DNA from 2 places in the Streptomyces sp. NPDC028907 genome. Region 2 is predicted to be linked to the other one. Evidence: riboswitches for the same ligand, from Rfam matches in the RefSeq annotation. Region 2 holds a riboswitch; the other holds the start of a gene.
What was found. Region 2 has a riboswitch for cobalamin ahead of ACZ4UU_RS16750 (energy-coupling factor ABC transporter permease). Riboswitches for the same ligand answer to the same signal wherever they lie in the genome.
Positions count from the first base shown of each region.

Region 1 (6,872 bases), on a different contig from region 2:
TCACCGCCTCTCACCGAGCGGCAGGAGGCCCGCCGCCGACGCATCCTGCACGCCAGCGCGCAGCTCGCCAGCCGGGGCGGTTTCGACGCGGTGCAGATGCGGGAGGTCGCGGAGTCCTCGCAGGTGGCGCTGGGCACGTTGTACCGCTACTTCCCGTCCAAGATCCATCTGCTGGTCGCCACGATGCAGGACCAGCTGGAGCACATGCACGGCACACTGCGCAAGAAGCCGCCGCAGGGGGAGACGGCGGCGGAGCGGGTGGCGGAGACGCTGATGCGGGCCTTCCGCGCCCTGCAGCGCGAGCCGCACCTGGCCGACGCGATGGTCCGCGCCCTGACCTTCGCCGACCGGAGCGTCTCTCCCGAGGTCGACCAGGTCTCCCGGCAGACGACGGTGATCATCCTGGACTCGATGGGTCTTGAGAACCCGACGCCCGAGCAGCTCTCCGCCGTCCGCGTCATCGAGCACACCTGGCACTCGGCCCTGATCACCTGGCTGTCGGGCCGGGCCTCGATCGCCCAGGTGAAGATCGACATCGAGACGGTGTGCCGGCTGATCGACCTGACGGCCCCGGAAGGGCACAGGTAAAACCTACGAGACGGGTTCCCTTCGCCGGTATTGTCCGGATCAGGTTCTGGGGGTCGCCTTCCGGCCCTGCTGCTGCCTTCCGGCCTCTCAGCCCGGACCGTCGACGTCGGCACCGGCGGAAACCGTCTGCTTCCTGCCAGAGTCGGCTACTCCGGTTCGGACTCCCTCACTCGTCCCGTAGGCCACTACCAGGATATAACCCCTGGGGCAATATAGAACACCCCAAAGGGGACATTTTTTACAGCCGGGCGCAGTCCTGCTCCGCCCTACTCCTCCGGTGGGAACACCGGCTCCCCGCTACCCAGCACCGTGATCACGATCGCTTCGACGGGGCAGCTCTCCGCCGCCGCCAGGATCTTCTCGTTGGCGTCCGTCTCCGGGTCGGCCGGGTGGGACTGGCGGGCGGGGTCGAGGTGGAAGCCGGCGGGGGCGTGGTGGACGCACTGGGCCGAGCCGATGCACACCGACCGGTCGACCTCGACGTGCCAGCGGTCGCCCATCCCCTACGCCTCCCAGCCCGCCGGAAGGTGGATCATCTTGTGCTCCAGGTACTCGCCGAAGCCTTCGGGGCCGAACTCCCGCCCCAGGCCCGAGTTCTTGTAGCCGCCGAACGGACCCAGCATGTCCAGGCTGAAGGTGTTCACCGAGTAGGTGCCGGTGCGGACCTGGCGCGCGACCTCGATACCGTGCCCGGTGTCGGCCGCCCAGACGCTGCCGCTCAGGCCGTAGTCGGAGTCGTTCGCGATCTTCACGGCCTCGGACTCGTCGCCGTAGGGCAGCAGGCAGATGACGGGGCCGAAAATCTCCTCCCGCGCGATCCGCATGGAGTTGTCGACGTCCCCGAAGAGGGTCGGTTCGACGTACCAGCCCTTCTCCAGCCCGGCCGGACGCCCGCCGCCGGTGAGGATCTTGGCGCCCTCCTCCTGGCCGATCCGGATGTAGTCGAGGTTCCTGCGCTGCTGGCGCCGTGCCACCAGCGGGCCCACCTGGGTCGCCGGGTCCAGCGGGTCGCCGACCACCAGCGCGCCGGCCGCAGCGGCGAAGGCTTCGGCGAACTCGTCGTAGCGGGAGCGCGGGAGCAGGATCCGGGTCTGGGCCACGCAGGCCTGGCCGTTGTTCATCCAGGCCGCCGGGACGACTCCGGCGACGGTCGTCTCGACGTCCGCGTCCGGCAGGACGACGGCCGCCGACTTGCCGCCCAACTCCAGTGTCACGCGGGTGAGATTGCGGGCCGCGACCTCCATGACGCGCTTGCCGGCCGCGACGGAACCGGTGAAGGAGACCTTGTCGACGGACGGGTGCCCGACCAGGTACTCGCTCACCTCACGGTCGGCCGGGAGGATGGACAGGACCCCCTCCGGCAGCCCGGCGTCCTTGGCGATCTCGGCGAGGAGATAGGCGTCGAGGGGCGATTCCGGAGACGGCTTCAGCACCACCGTGCAGCCGGTGAGCAGCGCGGGCGCGAGCTTGGCGGCGGCGACGAACTGCGGGACGTTCCAGGGGACGACGGCGGCCACGACGCCGACCGGCTCGCGGCGGACGAGGATCTTGCCGAGGACGCCGTCGCGCTGCTCCTCGTACGTGAAGTTCCGCGCGACCGTGATCGCCGCGTCCCACACCATCATCGCGCCGAGGGCCTGCGCGAGGACGCTCCAGGAGTACGGGGAGCCGTTCTCGCAGGAGATCACGCGGGCGATCTCCTCGTGCCGTACGGCGATTCCGTCCTTGATGCGGGTGACGACCTCGATCCGCTCGTCGAGGCTCATCCGCGGCCAGGGGCCCTCGTCGAACGCCTTGCGCGCCACCGCGACCGCCCGATCGACGTCGGCGGGCGAGGCGTGCGGGACGCGTCCGATGACCTCTTCCGTGTGCGGCGAGACGACCTCGATGACGTCCTTGCCCAGGGGGTCGGTCAACTCCCCGCCGATGATCAGCTGTCCGTGTTCCACGAGCTCGGTCATGGCCGACGCCTCCTGCGGAGCTGGAGCGGATTCCTTGGTTTCTGACGCTGTTTCAGGAACTGATACCAGTTCCACCCCGAGGAGTCCACGGACCGCACACACCTCACGCCTACGCTGACCGGGTCGGGGACGGGGAAGGATTTGGCGATGGCAGCGAGCAGACGTCACTGGGCGGCGTTCGCCTCGGCCATGGCGGTGGCCGTCAGCGGGGCCGTGTGGATGGGGTCGTCCTGGGACGACGTGACGCGCGGCAACGGGGTTTCCGTGCATCGGGAGACGAAGAGCCCGGAGGAGATCAGGAAGTACTGGACCCCCGAGCGGATCAGACGGGCCGAGCCGGCGGAGATGCCGGCCTGGAACCCCTGTGAGCACTTCCCTTCCTCGCTCGCGCCGCGCTGTTGGTAGATGACTCGGGCTCCCATCGAAACCCGTTCTAGTTATAGTGACCGGGAGTCCTTCACGGCCGGAACATGTCGCGGCGATCGGGGAGCCCATGGCGCAGGTGACGCAGGTGCACGACCACGGCGGCGGCGTGAAGTCCATCGAGGTCCCCATCCCGGACAACCCGCTCGGCCACACCCTCGTGTACGTCGTCGACACCGACCGCGGCCCGGTCCTCGTCGACACCGGCTGGGACGACCCGGCCTCCTGGGACACCCTCGCCGAGGGCCTCGCGGCCTGCGGCACCGCGCCCGGTGAGATCCACGGCGTGGTGATCACCCATCATCACCCCGACCACCACGGCCTGTCGGGCCGGGTGCGTGAGGCCTCCGGCGCGTGGATCGCGATGCACGCGGCGGACGCGGCGATCGTACGGCGCACCCGCGCGACCCGGCCGGGGCGCTGGTTCTCCTACATGGCGGCCAAGCTCACCGCGGCCGGCGCCCCCGAGGCCCACGTGGCCCCGTTGCGCACCGCCCACCGCCCGAGCACCCTCCCCGGCCTCTCCCCCGCCGCCCCCGACCGCGAGATCGTCCCCGGCGAACTCCTCGACCTCCCCGGCCGCCGCCTGCGCGCGATCTGGACGCCGGGCCACACCCCCGGCCACGTCTGCCTGCACCTGGAGGAGGAACACCCGGCCCGACTCCCCGGTCACGGCCGCCTGTTCTCCGGCGACCACCTCCTCCCCGAGATCACCCCGCACATCGGCCTGTACGAGGACCCCGACGACACGACCGTCACCGACCCCCTCGGCGACTACCTCGCCTCCCTCGAACGCGTCGCCCGCCTCGCCCCCGCCGAGGTCCTCCCGGCCCACCAGCACACGTTCGCCGACGCACCGGCCCGCGTACGGGAGTTGCTGGCCCATCACGAGTCCCGCCTCACCGACCTCCAGGCCCTCCTCGCCGAACCCCTCACCCCCTGGCAGCTCGCGGAACGCATGGAGTGGAACCGGCCCTGGGCCCAAATCCCCTACGGCTCCCGGAACATCGCCATCGCGGAGGCCGAGGCGCATCTGCGCCGACTGGTGAAGCTGGGGCACGCGGAGGCGGTGCCGGGGAGCGAGCCGGTGACGTACGTCGCCGTTTAATACAGCCCATGGAGTACTCGCCCATGGAGCACCTTCTCGCCGAGCGTGCCTGCGCACGCGTAGTCATCGACTTCGTCCACCGCCTCGACCTCGGCGAACCGTCCTTGGTCGCCGAGCTGTTCACCGAGGACGGCACCTGGGAGTGGCCGGCGGGCGAGCGGCTCGTCTCGGGGCGGGACGCGTTGCGGGCGTACTTCGGCTCGCGCCCCGCCGACCGCCTCTCGCGCCGCGTCATGTCCAACATCCTGGTCACGGTGACCTCGTCCGACACCGCGACGGCGACCTCGTACTTCACGACGTACCGCGTCGACGGCCACGAGGGCGGACTCCTCCCGCCGGGACCGCCGGTCCAGGTGGGCCACTACGCCGACACCTTCCACAGATCGCCGGACGGCACCTGGCTCCTGTCCGCTCGGGTCCTCCACCTGGCCTTCGGCGGGCCGACCCCGCGCCCGCCTACGCCATGAACGACCGGACCAACTCCTCCGCCGCACCCAGCACTTCGATCTCCCGCTCCGTCATCGTCGGGTTGGCGGCCCGTCGCCGTCGGGCCTCCGTGAGGCCGTCTTCGGTGAGGTCGGACGGGTCGGTGAGGAGGCCCGCGAGAGTCGCGCGGACGGGGGCGGAGGGGTAGTGGTCGTCGGCCAGGGCCACTTGGGCGAGGATCAGGGCCGACATGCCCCAGTCCAGGCCCGGCTCGCCCTCCTCCGCGTTGGCCCAGTCGATGACGTAGGGGCCGTCGGGCGTGAGCATCACGTTCTCCGGGTGGAGGTCCAGGTGGACGACCCGGCCGGGGACGGTGTGCAGCTGTCGCAGGAGGCGGGCCAGGGTCCGCCCCGCCTCGCGGGCATCTATCCGGCCCGCGAAGAAGGCCTCCAGCATCGTCGGACCGTAGAGCCGTTCCATGACCAGCTCGGAGCGGGTGCAGTCGGCGAGCCGGACGCGGGGCACCGGAAAGCCGTGCGCGCGCAGGCGCTCCATCAGGGCCGCCTCGGCGCGCCCGTCGGCGTAGCCCTCCCGGTCGTGGCGCACCACCCACGCCGCGTCGATCTCGTACACGTCGGAGGCGCGCCCCGAACCGAGCAGCCGCCGTCCCGCTCTCCCCGCACCCTCGGTGATCCCCATGCGGCCGAACCTACCGCCGCTCACCGCCTCCCCTCAGCCGCTTCCCTACGGGCCGGTAGAGTGGCCGCGTCGCCATCACACCCGTACAGGGGGAAGCCGGTGCAAATCCGGCGCTGACCCGCAACCGTGAACCGGTCGTAGCAGGCCGGTGAGCCGGATCGCCCGTACGGATTCGTGACCGGCTCACGTGCCCCGGCAGCCCGCCGGAGCACGGCACCGTCGAGGTATACGGAGCCGAGCCGCCCGGGGGTCTCCCCTGTGCTGCCCGGCCCCTTGAGGGAAGGGCATCCGCCGATCATGTACGTCCGCCGCAGCGCCGCGGTCCTGGCCGCCGTCACCGTGATCGGCACGGTCACGCCCGCCTTCGCCGCCGACCCGTCTCCGTCGCCCTCCGTCGCCCTCCCGTCCGGGCTGTACGGCACCACGGACCCCACGTACGACGGCGTGTGGCGCCAGTCGCTCGCGCTGCTCGCCCAGGACACGATGGACGTGCAGCCGGCGGCGAAGGCCGTGGACTGGCTCACCGGGCAGCAGTGCGCCGACGGCGGGTTCGCGCCGTTCCGTGCCGACGTCTCGAAGGCCTGCGACGCGAAGACGCCGGTCGACACCAACAACACGGCCGCCGCCGTCCAGGCCCTCGCCGCGCTCGGCGGCCACGACACGGCGGCCGGCAAGGCGGTGGACTGGCTGAAGTCCGTGCAGAACGAGGACGGCGGCTGGGGGTACATGCCGGGCGGCGCAAGTGACGCGAACTCGACGTCCGTCGTGGTCGGTGCGCTCGCCGCCGTCGGCGAGAAGCCCGCGGACGTGCGCAAGGCGGGCAAGTCGCCGTACGACGCCCTGTTGAAGCTGTCCCTGCCGTGCGGCGACGAGGACGCGGGGGCGTTCGCGTTCCAGCCCGACAAGAAGGGCTCGCTGGCGGCCAACGCCGACGCGACCGCCGCGGGCGTGGTGGGCGTCCTCGGCCAAGGGCTCGTGGCGACCGCGGGCAAGGCACCCGCGAGCACCCGGAAGTGCCTGGGCGGCAAGACCCCGACGCCCGCCGACGCGGCCCTCAACGGTGCCGTCCACCTCGCCCGCGACCTGAGCGGGACCGGCTACCTGAAGTCCGTGCTGCCCGGCGCCAAGGACCAGCCGGACTACGGCAACACCGCCGACGCAGTGGTGGCGCTCTCCGCCGCCGGACTGACCCAGCGGGGCCGGGAGATCCTGGTCTGGCTTGAGGGGCACTACGCCGCCTGGGCCGAGCAGAGCGGTCCCGCCGCCTACGCCCAGCTGATCTTCGCCGCGCACGCCACCGGCACCGATCCGCGCGACTTCGGCGACACGGACCTCGTCAAGCAGCTCAACGCGACGGGTCCGGCGCCGCGGTCGGCGCCGAACGCGACGGTCACGGCGTCGGCGAAGCCCTCCGAGGAGGAGAAGGAGGACGACGGCGACAGCCCGTTCGGCGTCTGGTGGTACGTCGGCATCTTCCTGGTCGTCGGCATCGGCATCGGCTTCCTGCTCAGCGGCCGCAACAAGGGCAAGTGACGTGACCGTGATCCGCCGCGCTCTCCCGCTCGTCCTGGCCGTGCTGGTCGTCCTGACCGGCGCGGTCCAGGCGCAGGCGACCGGCTACCGCTACTGGTCCTTCTGGCACCGCGACGGCGAACGGTGGACGTACG
Region 1 is NZ_JBVHVE010000001.1:785,515-792,386, forward strand. Features, by position in the region: gene ACZ4UU_RS03475 (TetR family transcriptional regulator) at 1-588, shown strand, start outside; gene ACZ4UU_RS03480 (ferredoxin) at 855-1,088, opposite strand; gene ACZ4UU_RS03485 (aldehyde dehydrogenase) at 1,092-2,549, opposite strand; gene ACZ4UU_RS03490 (hypothetical protein) at 2,714-2,971, opposite strand; gene ACZ4UU_RS03495 (MBL fold metallo-hydrolase) at 3,052-4,080, shown strand; gene ACZ4UU_RS03500 (nuclear transport factor 2 family protein) at 4,104-4,547, shown strand; gene ACZ4UU_RS03505 (phosphotransferase) at 4,537-5,205, opposite strand; cobalamin riboswitch at 5,238-5,385, shown strand; gene ACZ4UU_RS03510 (prenyltransferase/squalene oxidase repeat-containing protein) at 5,503-6,738, shown strand; gene ACZ4UU_RS03515 (SCO2322 family protein) at 6,746-6,872, shown strand, end outside.
Region 1: linked by a shared signal. The riboswitch ahead of ACZ4UU_RS03510 (prenyltransferase/squalene oxidase repeat-containing protein) and the one ahead of ACZ4UU_RS16750 (energy-coupling factor ABC transporter permease) in region 2 are both predicted to bind cobalamin.

Region 2 (6,872 bases):
CGCTCGCGGGATGTATCACCCGTGTGCCCAACGCGCGCACAGGTCAGCCTTCGGCAGGGCTCGGTGCCGTGGCCAGGGCCGCCAGTGCCTCCGCGTCGCGCGGGCCCGGCGACGCGTCGTCCAGCAGACCGTGTGCCCGCAGGAACTGGGCCGCCGCGATGCCCCAGGGCAGCCGCAGCCCGGCCTGCTGAAGGAGGTCGGTGCGGGCCAGCATGGCGGGCGCCGGTCCGGTGCGCACGCCGGACGGGGTCAGCAGCGCCGCGTCGTCCGCCCAGCGCAGGGCCAGGTCGACGTCGTGCGTGGCCATCACCACCGTCGTGCCGCTCGCGCGCAGGCCGTCCAGGGTGGCCAGGAGACGCTCCTGACCGTCCGGGTCGAGCCCGGCGGTCGGTTCGTCGAGGATCAGCACACGGGGCCGCATCGCGACGGCGCCCGCGATGGCCGTGCGCTTGCGCTGCCCGTACGACAGCAGATGCGTGGGCCGGTCGGCGAGCGCGGTGATGTCCAGGGCGGTGAGCGCCTCGTCGACCCGCGCGCGTACCTCGGCGTCGGGCAGGCCCAGGTTCAGCGGGCCGAAGGAGACGTCCTGGGCGACGGACGCGGCGAACAACTGGTCGTCGGGGTCCTGCACCACCAGCTGCACGGTCGTCCGCAGCCGGGTCAGGCCCTTGCGGTCGTAACCGACCGGCGCACCCTCCACCGTCAACCGGCCGTCGTGCGGGCGCAGTCCACCGCTGAGCAACCGCATCAGCGTGGTCTTGCCACTGCCGTTGCGGCCGAGCAGCGCGAGCGCGCGCCCCTCGCGGACGTCGAAGTCGAGGCCGCTGAGGACGACGGGCCCGTCCTCGTAGGCGTAGGACGCGCCCCGCAGGGCGACCAGGGCGGTGGGCTCGCTCATGGCAGGGCCCTTTCCAGTACGAGGGTGAGGGCGGCCAGCGCTGCGAGGAGCCCGCAACTCGCGGCCGTGAAGCGGACGGAGACCCGGGCCTCGGGCACCAGGACGCGCAGTGTGCCGTCGTAGCCGCGCCCGGCGAGCCCGGCCTGGAGCCGGGCGGCCCGGTCGAAGGCCCGCACGAAGGCGGTGGCCCCGAGCCCGGCCAGGGACCGCCACTCCGCGGCCCTGCCGGTGTGCCCGAGCCGCGCGGCCTGGGCCTCCCGGATACGGCGCACGGAGTCCAGGAGCAGGAAGCTCATCCGGTACGTCACCAGGGCGACGTCGACGACGGGCGCGGGCACCCCGGCCTTCACCAGGCGGGGCAGCAGGTCGGACATCGGCGTGGTGAAGGCGAACAGCAGCACGCCCAGCGAGGCGGCCGAGGTGCGCAGCAGCAACTCCCCGGCACGCAGCGGGCCCTCGCCGGCCAGGGACACGAAGCCGTCCGGCCCGCCGACCTGGACGAGCAGGGTGAGCGCGCCGGTCACACAGAAGCCGAGCGGCACACGGTAGGCCCGCCACAGCCGCCGCGCGGGCACGCCCGCCGGACCCAGCAGTACCGCGAGTGCGGTGACCAGGACCAGCGCGGCGCCCGGCCAGGGCGGCAAGGAGATCGCGAGCACGGTGAGGCCGAGCCCGAGCACGGCCTTGTCCACGGGGTGACGGCGGCGCCAGCGACTGCTGTGCGCCGCCGCGTCGATCGGCAGCACGAGGGGTCAGGACCTCTCGGCCGGGGACTCCTCGGCGGCGGTCGCGCCGGCCGTGCTCTCCGCGCCGCCGGCCCGCTCCAGCGCCCGCTCCTCGCCCTGCCGCCGTCCCCGGCGCAGACCGAAGTAGTAGGCGAGGACGCCGGCCCCGAGGGCCGCCTGGAGGGAGAACAGGGCCGACTCGATCTCGCCGGACGGCGGCTCGTAGAGCGGCGAGAACCACGGCTCGTAGTCCGGCTCGATCTCGGTGATCGCCGACTCCGCCTCACCGTCGGCGCCCGCGAACGGCTCCTCCTTGTGGTCGCCCAGGCCGAGGGCCAGCGGCAGCACCGCGAGGGCGGCCACGACGACCAGCAGCAGAATGTTGATCTTCGTGTTCCTGCTCATCGGGCCACCGCCTCGGTCTCGGTCCGGGACTGCTTCTTCGCCAGGAGCACGCCCAGCCGGGTCAGTTCGCCCTTGCTGGACTGCACCAGCAGCCGCATCACGAGCACCGTGAGCAGTCCCTCGCTCACCGCGAGGGGGATCTGGGTGACGGCGAAGATGGAGCCGAACTTGCCGAGCGCGCCCAGGAATCCGCTGCTCGGGTCGGGGAAGGCGAGGGCCAGCTGGACGCTGGTCACGCAGTAGGTGGACAGGTCGGCTAGGAAGGCGCCGAAGAACACGGCGACCATGAGCGGCACGTCGTAGCGCCGCAGCAGCCTGTAGATCGCGTACCCGGCCCAGGGGCCGACGATCGCCATCGAGAAGACGTTGGCGCCGAGCGTCGTCAGACCGCCGTGCGCGAGCAGCAGCGCCTGGAAGAGCAAGGTGATGGTGCCCAGTACCGCCATGATCGGCGGCCGGAACAGGATGGCACCCAGACCGGTGCCCGTGGGATGCGAGCAACTGCCGGTCACCGAGGGCAGCTTCAGCGCGGACAGGACGAACGTGAAGGCTCCGGAGGCGCCGAGGAGCAGCGTGCTCTCCGGGTGCTCCTTGACCTCACGGGTGAGTGAACGGACGCCGTGGACGACGAAGGGCGCGGACGCGACGCCCCAGGCGACCGCGTGCGCCGGAGGCAGGAAACCCTCGGCTATGTGCATGGCTCAGCAGACCCTCTCCAGCACCTCGTGGATGGTTGACGCGCCTTGGTCGGTCTCCTGGCTTACGGGTACCACCGCCCGTGCTCCGCCTTCCCGGGTCCCGAAGGACCCAGTGGCTGCCCGTGAGGGCTGGAGCCGGACTTCCCGATTCACAGTGGCGAGGGCCGCACCGGCATCACACCGGGTTTCCCGTTCACCAAGGCGTGGTGACAGTAGTGCCCGGACAGGGTGGCTGACAAGCGCGCCCAGGGGGCGCGAAAGGGGCGCTACGCGAGGGGCCGACGCGCGTACACCTCTATCTCGATCTTCATACGAGGGTCGGCGAGACCGCACATGAGCATCGTGGCGGCCGGCCGGACATCACCGAAGCGGCGGCGCAGGACCGGCCAGCAGGGCTCGAAGTCCTCGCGGTCGGGCAGCAGGTACCGCACCCGCACCACATCGGCGAAGGTGCACCCCGCCTCGGCCAGCGCCGCCTCGATATTGCGCAGGCACTGCTCCGCCTGCTCCCCCACGTCGTCGGAGATCGTCATCGTGCTGTAGTCGAACCCGGTCGTCCCGGACACATGCACCCAGTCGCCGTCGACCACGGCACGGGCATAGCCGATCTGCTCCTCGAAGGTCGAGCCGCTGAGGATCGCACGTCGCTCTGTCATGCGCCGCACGCTAAGTCGACCAGCGCTGATACGTCTAATACGGCAGGAGGCATGGCCTGATATCCCTAGGCGTATGGACCGACCGGAACTGCCCCTGCCACAGCTGCACGCCTTCGTCGTACTCGCCGAGGAACTCCACTTCGGCCACGCCGCCGCCCGCCTGGGCATCGCCCAGCCACCGCTGAGCCAGCAGATCCGACGCCTGGAGGACAAGGTCGGCCACGCCCTGTTCCACCGAGCACCAGGACGCGTCACGCTCACCCCGGCGGGCCGCGAACTGCTGCCCGCCGCCCGGCGCGCCCTCACCGACCTCACGGACGGCCTGGCCGCGGCCCGTGCCGTCGGCAGCGGCCGGGCCGGCAGCCTGCGCCTCGGCTTCGCCGCCTCCCTCGCCCTGACCGTGCTGCCCGGCCTGCTGCGCACCTTCCGGGGCCGGTTCCCCGGCGTACTCCTGGACATCCACGAGATGACCACCGCGCCGCAGATCGCCGCCCTGCACGACGGGACCATCGACGTCGGCCTCCTGCGCGAGCCCCCCGCCGACCAGCCGGAGCTCGGCTTCAGAACCGTACTCAGCGAGCCGTTCGTGGCCGTGCTGCCGTCCGCCCATCCGCTGGCCGCACAACGGACCGTACGGGTCGCGCAGTTGGCGGACTCGCCCTTCGTACTGCTGCCGCGTGCGGTCGGCCCGCGGCTGTACGACCGGATCACCGGCCTGTGCGCCGAAGCCGGCTTCACGCCGCGGACCGCCCAGCACGCCGTGGAGTGGCAGACCGTGTGCGCCCTGGTGGAGACCGGCCTCGGCGTCTCCCTGGCACCGGCGAGCATCCGCCGTATCCGCCTCAAAGGCGTCGCCTTCCGCAGGATCGAGCCCGGCGACGCCCGCACGCGCGTGGCCGTCGCCTGGCGCGAGGGCGACCCGAACCCGCTGGTCGCACACCTGCTGGCAGCGGTCAACCAGGATCGGCCGGACCGGCGCTAGCCGATGCCGGTCACCGCTCGGGAGGCCGGCCCGCGCCCTCGCGCCTTCGGCGAGGAGCCGCGGAGCGCAGGAGCCGGAACAGACGGGTGCGGTGCGGGACGCGGTGCCGGACGGTCTTCTCGAGCGCGTCGCAGTCCGCCCACGCGGCTTCGGCGGCCGCGCTGTCGGGTCTGCGGCCCGCGTACTCGACCTCGTTGACCAGGGTGGCCAGGTCCGGCAGCCGCCGGCCCACGGTGCCGCCCACCTGCCGCGCACCGAACGCGGCGATCTCCTGCGCCGTGTGCGCTCCCGTGGCGGGGAGGCCGATCTCCGTGAGGCGGTCCTCGATCTGCTGCCAGGCCCCGAGGACCCGGTGCCGTGCGTCCGGCCCGTTGCGCCGTCTGCTGCGCCGCTTGTACGGCAGCCACAGCGCGTACAGCACGTAGGCCGTGGCGAGCAGGAGCAGCGTGAGCGGGACGGTGAGCCACAGCGGCGGCATACCGGCGCCGGAGGCACCCCCGGCGGCGGGGGCCGCCTCGACGGGGGTGCGCGGGGGCGTCGACGGCGGCGTCGGCTTGGTGCTCTCCCGGTCCGCCTGCTGACGATCCTCGGGCTCCGCCGCCGACGCGGCGCCCGAGCCGCCCTGCGCGGCCTCGCCGGGCGTCGGCTGGAACGGCACCCAGCCGACCCCGGCGAACCTCACCTCCGGCCAGGCCAGCACGTCCCGTCCCCGTACCTGCCAGGTGCCCGAACCGGTCCGCGTACCCGGGCGGAAGCCCACGGCCACCCGGGTGGGCAGGCCCAGGGTGCGCGCCAGGACCGCGAACGAGGCGGCGAACTGCTCGGACGTGCCGCGCCCGCCGTCCGCCAGGAAGAACTCCAGGCTCCGGTAGGTGTGCCCGGGCAGCGCCCCCTGGTCGAGCCGGTAGGTCGCGCGCAGCCACTCGGCCAGGCGTACGGCCCGCTGGTAGGGGTGGGTGGCCCCCCGGGTGACCCGTTCGGCGATGGTCCTGAAGGACCGTACGGAAGGGATCGGTTGCCCGGCCGCGTCCACGGCCGGAAGGTTCACCCGGGCCGGGTCGTGCGCGGCGGCCGCGTACCGCAGCCGGTCGGCGTCGTACTCGGGGAGGCGGGAGGTCGCGGTGTAGGTGAAACCGCTCGGCACGGCCGTCCCCGTGGAGAGCATCCCGCTGTTCGGGTCGACGGACAGGGAGGTGCCCTCGGGCGTGGTCACGGACGAGGGCCGGTCGGCGGCGGGCAGCCAGATGCCGGGCAACGACTGTACGGTGACACGCTGTTCGAGTGTCCTGGTCCGCCCTGCCGCGTCCGGGTCGGTGCCCTTCTCCTCCGGGACCCGGCCACCGGTACGGGTCAGCCCGGCGCTGCTGGTCCACGTCGTCCCGTCGTACCGGTCGAGGACCGCCAGCCGGTAGTTGCCGGGGGCAGCACCCGAGGTCCGTACGGTGAATACCTCCTCGTCGCCGTTGCGCAGCCAGGCCGCGACCTGGTCCAACGGGCTGACGGACTGCGGCCGTTCGGTAGGCGGGGTGACCGTCTCCCGGAGGTCGTACGGGGAGCCGAGACCGGGAAGGTGCGGGCCCAGCAGCGCCGCGACACCGCCGAGCGCGGCCACGGCCGGCAGCCGGAGCGCCATGGCCCGCAGCGGAAGCCGGACCCGTGAACGCACCAGCACCAGCAGCGCGGCGGCACCGGCCAGCGCGCCCGCCGCCGGGTACGACGAGCCCGGGCCGTCCGCGCCGAGCACCAGCGGGAAACCGAAGGCGAGGACCGCGGGGAGGGCGGGGAGCAGCGGGGCGCGGGTCCGCAGGGCGAGTTCCGCGGCGACGGCGGTGGCCGCCCAGACGACGGCGTGCGGCAGCACCAGCAACTCCGGGTCGCCGGGCGCGGGCAGGATGGTGGAGAGCAGCGCGTGGGGTGCGTCGAGCAGCGCGGACCACGCGGCGCGCAGTGCGGCCGCGCCGGGCAGACCGTCGCTCACCTCGTGGAAGAGCGTCGCGCTGACGACGACGGCCCAGGCGACGACGGTCAGCAGCGCGGACGGCCACAGCGGCAGGGTGGGGCGGCTCGCGCGTCCCTCGCGGGTGGGGCGACGGCGCAGCAGGCCCGACAGCACCGCGGACAGAACGACCGGGGCCAGCACGGCCACCGCCAGCACCGGAAGCAGCTGGGACGGCGGGAACGCCCGGGCGAACCCGTACCCCGAGGCGGTGGACAGCGCGGCCACGGGCAGCAGCGACCACAGCCGTAGCGCCCGGTCCGGCTCCGGCTCAGGTCCTTTGGCGAGACCGCCGGTCCGTTCGGGTATGTCGCCCTGGAGCGACGGGACGGCCACCGGGGCCGTGGCACTCATCGCACGGCCTCCCGGCGCCATCCGGCGAGCAGTTCGTCCAGCGAGGCGACGCGCAACTGCGGTACGTCCGAGCCAGGGCCGGACCCGGATCCGTCGCGCGTGCTCCGCGCGTCGGCGCCGGCGCGCACCACCGTCACCCGGTCGAAGCGGCCCCGTAC
Region 2 is NZ_JBVHVE010000005.1:167,176-174,047, forward strand. Features, by position in the region: gene ACZ4UU_RS16735 (ATP-binding cassette domain-containing protein) at 44-898, opposite strand; gene cbiQ (cobalt ECF transporter T component CbiQ) at 895-1,644, opposite strand; gene ACZ4UU_RS16745 (energy-coupling factor ABC transporter substrate-binding protein) at 1,651-2,028, opposite strand; gene ACZ4UU_RS16750 (energy-coupling factor ABC transporter permease) at 2,025-2,726, opposite strand; cobalamin riboswitch at 2,757-2,942, opposite strand; gene ACZ4UU_RS16755 (RidA family protein) at 2,993-3,382, opposite strand; gene ACZ4UU_RS16760 (LysR family transcriptional regulator) at 3,456-4,364, shown strand; gene ACZ4UU_RS16765 (transglutaminase TgpA family protein) at 4,375-6,714, opposite strand; gene ACZ4UU_RS16770 (DUF58 domain-containing protein) at 6,711-6,872, opposite strand, start outside.